DNA from 2 places in the Macrococcus armenti genome. Region 2 is predicted to be linked to the other one. Evidence: riboswitches for the same ligand, from Rfam matches in the RefSeq annotation. Region 2 holds a riboswitch; the other holds the start of a gene.
What was found. Region 2 has a riboswitch for FMN ahead of LAU42_RS06075 (ECF transporter S component). Riboswitches for the same ligand answer to the same signal wherever they lie in the genome.
Positions count from the first base shown of each region.

Region 1: linked by a shared signal. The riboswitch ahead of ribD (bifunctional diaminohydroxyphosphoribosylaminopyrimidine deaminase/5-amino-6-(5-phosphoribosylamino)uracil reductase RibD) and the one ahead of LAU42_RS06075 (ECF transporter S component) in region 2 are both predicted to bind FMN.

Region 1 is NZ_CP083608.1:1,544,851-1,548,067, forward strand. It holds gene ribB (3,4-dihydroxy-2-butanone-4-phosphate synthase) at 1-375, opposite strand, end outside; gene LAU42_RS08075 (riboflavin synthase) at 375-998, opposite strand; gene ribD (bifunctional diaminohydroxyphosphoribosylaminopyrimidine deaminase/5-amino-6-(5-phosphoribosylamino)uracil reductase RibD) at 1,003-2,028, opposite strand; FMN riboswitch at 2,163-2,289, opposite strand; gene hutI (imidazolonepropionase) at 2,881-3,217, opposite strand, start outside.
Region 2 is NZ_CP083608.1:1,175,215-1,178,431, reverse strand. It holds gene LAU42_RS06080 (ATP-binding protein) at 1-1,484, shown strand, start outside; FMN riboswitch at 1,508-1,630, shown strand; gene LAU42_RS06075 (ECF transporter S component) at 1,671-2,210, shown strand; gene LAU42_RS06070 (ferredoxin) at 2,250-2,474, opposite strand; gene LAU42_RS06065 (helix-turn-helix domain-containing protein) at 2,607-3,217, shown strand, end outside.

The sequences.
Region 1 (3,217 bases), 370 kb from region 2:
AATATGCCCTGGCTGATTGAAGTCGGATAACGATACATTATCATCTGCGAGTGCTTTCACTGTCATATAGCGTTCCTTCACACTAATGCCTGTCGTCGTATCGCGGTGATCAATACTAATCGTAAACGCTGTTTTGTTCGGATCCTGATTGTTTATCGTCATCGGTAATAATCCAAGCTTTCCGTTTAATGCGTGAGAAATCGGTGCACATACAAGACCTCTTGCATGCTTGATCATAAAATTAATTGTTTCTTCAGTCATATAGTCTGTTATTGCAATAAGGTCGCCTTCATTTTCACGATCTTCGTCATCGACTACTATAATGGGTCTCCCCGCCTTTAAATCTTGCAGCGCTTCTGTAATTGAATCAAACATTACATCATCATCTCCAGTTTAGATAAAGTGAGTGTGTCACTCGACTTCATTTGATTAATTATATATTTGCCGAGCATATCAAATTCAATATGAACTTTGTCGCCAGTGTTAAGCGTGTTAAGCATCGTACTACGAACCGTTTCAGGAATAATGTTCAATGTGATCGTATCGCTCAGTTCAAAAATCGTGAGAGAAATTCCATTCACAGCAATTGAGCCTTTCGAAATGACATTTTGTCTATATTGTGGTGGACAATCAAGCTCAATAATATATGTGTTGCGTTTTTGCTGAATGCGTTTTACAACGACACTCGTATCGATATGACCACTGACAAAATGACCACCAAGACGCGTTGTCGGCAGCAATGCACGTTCTAAATTAACTTTCGTCCCAACTTTCATCGTACTGAATAAAGTAATTGAACGAGTACCACGTACGATATCTCCAGTAAATGATGTACTATTAAATGACGTTACCGTTAAACATACACCGTTTACGCTAATTGAATCACCAATATTTATATCGGATAATATTTTTTGACAGAGAATCGTCATTTCTGTCGTTTCACTTTTCTGTTTCATTTGAGAAATTGTACCGACTTCTTCTACGATACCTGTAAACAAGAGATCACGCCTTTCTGTAAATTAAGAGTACGTCGTCATCGAATTGATTTACAGAGACAAGATTAAATTGCGTCATATCACGCATTGAGGAATGAGTATCAGTTGTTAAAAACTGATGTTTTGAAGTTCCACCTAACAGTTTCGGGGCAATGTAGTGGTGTATTTCGTTATAACACTTTGCTTCTATAAATGTGCGGATTGTCTGCATACCGCCTTCAATTAATAAATTACGGATGCGCTGTTTATATAGCGCTTTTAATATATGTTCTGGACTTAAATGCGGAACATGGATGACAGTCACGCCTTCGATATGCTGCTCGATGGCTGAAACTATGATTAAACGCGACCTATCATAATCGTTATCATCTTGCGTATTTAATACAAATGGACCATTTGTAACGATGACTTTTTTTATGTATTTATCTTTATAAAGTCTCGCGTCAAGTGTCGGTGTATCTTCTTTATATGTATTGTACCCGACCATAATCGCATCCATCCCGTAACGCACTTTATGTGCATGCGCACGTGACTTCTCATTTGTAATCCATTTGCTTATGCTTTCATCATCTGCAGTTTTACCATCAATTGTCGTTGCCATCTTAATTGTGACATATGGCAGTGAAGCTGTTTTACTCGTGAAAAATGGCGCATAAAAGTCATCAATTGCTTTACATTCCACTTTTTCAACTTCAACGCCTTCTGACTGCATATACTTCACACCTGAAGATAACGTCACATCAGACGCTGCATATACGACCTTTTTAATTCCTGCATTGACGATTTTTTCAGTGCAAGGTGGCGTTTTCCCGTGATGAGAACACGGTTCAAGTGTACAGTAGAGCGTTGCACCTTTCGCATGAATGCCTGCCATATTAATTGCATTCACTTCAGCATGCGCCTCACCTTCAGTCAAATGTGCACCAATCCCGACGATACGATCGTCTTTTACGATGACACAACCGACTGCCGGATTCATGCCAGTCTGTCCCTCAGTCCATTTTACTAATTCAAATGCTTTGTTAATATACATCTGTTCCTCCTATAAAAAAATCTCCCGAACAAAATATGCTCGGGAGATTGAAATTTAGGTTCAACAAATAAGACCAAAAAGTAGTTTGATTGTGATTTTAGACATCAACAAATAAACCATTGCTTAATGGTGTCCTATTCTTTCTCCCATCCAGACTTTAACTGTCGGCCTCTGATTTTCAAAGAGTCAGCCTTATGCACTGCATAAGGGTCGCGGGCTATCACCGCCGGTTGGGAATTTCACCCAGCCCCGAAAGAATGTTATTAACTTGTCTGTCAATTACGACAATTTAATCGTATCGAAGTTTGACAGAAAAATCAATGGAAAGATTTCTGGATGATGTAGGTGGATGTTGATGAAGCGTGAAAATTGCTGAGTGTTCATTATACGAAGTGAACATCATCTTGACATGATCATTTTCAGCAATAGAAACGAAAGTGGCACGTGTTTTATTTTTACGTGCCACTTCAGCACACTTTAGCTCACGTTCTTTTTCAAAGTGGCACGTGTTTTATTTTTACGTGCCACCTCAGCACACTTTAGCTCACGTTCTCTTTCAAAGTGGCACGTGTTTTATTTTTACGTGCCACTTCAGCACACTTTAGCTCACGTTCTCTTTCAAAGTGGCACGTGTTTTATTTTTACGTGCCACCTCAGCACACTTTAGCTCACGTTCTCTTTCAAAGTGGCACGTGTTTTTATTTTACGTGCCACCTCAGCACACTTTAGCTCACGTTCTCTTTCAAAGTGGCACGTGTTTTATTTTTACGTGCCACCTCGCTTCTCCCTCTCCACTTCCCAATATCATTCCACAAAAAATCACCCTCAACTTAATGCTGAGGGCGACTTTCACTATTTCAATTTAAATTCATTTTCTACTATTACTTTACCTTTATGAATTACTTTTTCTGCATGGTTTACGCCGTAATGATATGGTACGTACTCATGGTTTTTCGCATGCCAAATGACTATGTTCGCTTCGTCTCCTGTATTGATCGTTCCAGCATCTAACCCGATTGCTTTTGCTGCGTTTACTGTAACAGCATTCCATATTTCTTTCGGTGATAATTTTAATTTCAATGCTGCGATACTCATCACCATCTGTAAGTTGCTCGTTACACAACTTCCCGGATTGTAGTCTGTTGCAATCGCAATTGCGCCGTTATTATTTAACATACCTCGTGCATCT
Region 2 (3,217 bases):
AGTATGATGATCCACTCAAAGCACTTATGCTTAATGAAATAAATACAAATAAAAAATTTGAAAAAGTTTTCAAAAAAGACGAAACAGTCGTCCAGTCGATAAAAGTAAAATATCAAGGTAGTAAACATGAATATATTTTATTAGGATATCCATCACAGGCTTTTAATAATAACAGCAGTGCGATATTTATTTATCAAGATACAAATACAATTTCAGATGCATTTAATTACATCGCCATTATTATTTTTCTTGTCGCATTAGTACTTTTGATATTAACTACGATTTTTGCTTTTTTCCTGTCTACGCGAATAACGAAACCGTTAATACATTTAAAGCATGCCGCATTTAAATTAGCACGAGGGGAAAGGAATGAAAAAATTAAAGTTCAGTCAAGAGATGAAATCGGAGAACTTGCATTGGCGTTCAATAAAATGGAAGAAGATATTTCCATGAACATGAATCGAATTTATTCAGAACGTAATTTAAGGGACCGACTCATTAATGCGATGGAAGATGGTGTTTTAAGTTTTAATATGCATCTTGAGAAGCAGCTCCAGAATCCGAAAGCTGTAAAGTTTCTGGATGATATTGACTCGCATCAGATAGATGAATTAAGCCAAATTGTAAACGAAGTGATGCAATATGGTGATACGATTTATCATGATATGGTGGCGCAGGATAAACATTATGTACTCATCGTTTCTCCGGTTATCAATCGCGATATAAAACAAGGTAACGGTGCAGTTGTTATCATCCGTGATATGACTGAAGAAAGAAAACTTGATCAGATGAAACAAATGTTTATTGCTAATGTCTCTCATGAACTTAGAACACCTATTCAGATGTTACAAGGTTATACTGAAGCGATACTGGACGGCATTGTAACAGAAAAAAGAGATGTTGAAGAATTTTTAAATATTATTTTAGACGAATCAAAACGACTTAATCGTCTTGTAAATGAATTACTGAATGTTGCACGTATTGATGCAGGAGAACAAATTATGACGATTGAGCCGGTCGATGTTGTCGATTTAGTCAATAGAACTTTAATAAACTTTAAGCAGACGATGAAGGAAAATGACATCAAATTAAACGTTGCATTTCATCATACATCACTTGCTTTAATGGATTACGACAAAATGATTCAAGTGCTGACGAATATAATAGATAATGCAGTTAGATATACGGTAAGTGGTGACAATATTTCCGTTGAAACAAAAGAGTCAGACAAGCATATTTTAATAACAATTTCAGACTCAGGAGTTGGTATTGCACCAGAACATATAGACAATATTTTTGAAAGGTTTTATAAAGTAGACCAGGCAAGAACGCGTGGTAAACATGGAACTGGGCTCGGTCTGTTTATCGTTAAGTCTATTATTGAAGCGCACAATGGTACGATAAGTGTAGAAAGTGCATTAGGTGTCGGAACGACGTTTATTATTAAAATCCCTAAAGTTGACGGCAGTAATACAATTGCGTAATATATAATTTATGAAAATTTATCATTCATCTTCGGGGTCGGTGAAATTCCGAACCGGCGGTTATAGTCCGCGACCTGGTGCTATGCGCTGGCTGATCTGGTGGAATTCCAGTACCGACAGTACAGTCTGGATGGGAGAAGATGGAGGTTATCCTCCTCTTTGTAAGATGAATAGAAGGAGAAGGAAATGACACAATTTAATAAGACAAGAAGGCTCATAATTGTGAGTCTACTCAGTGCGGTTGCTTTTTTACTTATGTTTTTAAAGTTTCCGCTACCATTTTTACCACCGTACTTAACGGTTGACCTAAGTGATATACCTGCGATTATTGCATTGTTTACAGTAGGTCCTGTTGGTGCTATAGGTGTAGAAATCATTAAAAACGTTTTAAACTTTTTAATTAATATGGCGGACCCAATCGGTCCACTTGCTAACTTTTTAGCAGGTAGTTCATTTGTATTAACTTTATTTATCATTACAAAAGGCCGCAAACATAAATTATTAATTGGTTTTATTTGTGCAGTGATTGTTATGACAATTGTAATGAGCTTAATGAATTATTTTGTATTGTTGCCTCTATACGGAATGATTATGAATTTTTCTGATATCGCAGCAAACTTAAAAGCTATTATTACATCAGGTATTATTCCGTTTAATATTATTAAAGGATTAATCGTTTCAATAATCGCGGCAATTTTAATAAAAATGTTACCGCGACTAATATAAAAAAAGAACGCTGCTTATTTGCAGCGTTCTTTTTTTATACTATTCAAATTTAAGTGCATCGCCATCAAATGATTCGTCTGCTACTTTAATAGAGTCTGTAGGACATCCTTCAAATGCATCGATCATATCTTCTTCCAATTCTTCTGGAATTACTTGAGTACCTTGGTTATCATCTAAAATTACATATGCAATGCCTTCATCATCATAATCATATATATCTGGAGCAGCAGCGCCACAAGCACCACATGCGATACATGTATCCATATCAACGATAGTATATTTACCTGCCAATTTCTTCGCCTCCTTGCAAATTCGTGATAAAATATATTTATATCATACATAACTATTTTAGTGATTGTTTAATGCTTTTTCAACAAAAAGATTTAGGAGCTTCCAATGAATTCTATTACAGCATACATAAAATCAAATTACAGAACAGACAAATCACTTAAAAGTTTGTGGAATATTGTGGTTGGCGCGAGAACTCAGCAAACATATTTTGACGCTGCAATGCAACAGTTACTACCTGTTTATGAACTTTCACCGAGCTATCCTTTACATAAATTTGAAGAAAAAATTAAAGCACTTGATGATAACTGTTCATTAAAACTTTACCCTTATTTTTATTTAGCATCCGAAGTATCGTTTCAAGCGTTAAGATTACTCGTTCAAACATCATCTGAGTTGAGTTATCACAATAATAAATTTATGCCTGTTTCCTCTGATATAATGATACAGCGACAAGTTAAACGTATTGTACACGAGATAAACCCGGATCAGCTGCATTACGTGAGGGACGATTTAAAGATGCTTGTAGATGCAGTTCATCAAAAATTTGGACATAATATTTTTATTTATCAGTTAAGCGGTAATAATACAAGGGCATTAAATGATGCTCAGTTAGCACGTAGTTTAAATATAGAAACGCATGAACTAAAATTCAAATTATTTATTGAAAAAAACTTTATCATTCATTTACTCAGAAATGCGCCATTTAAAGTATTTAA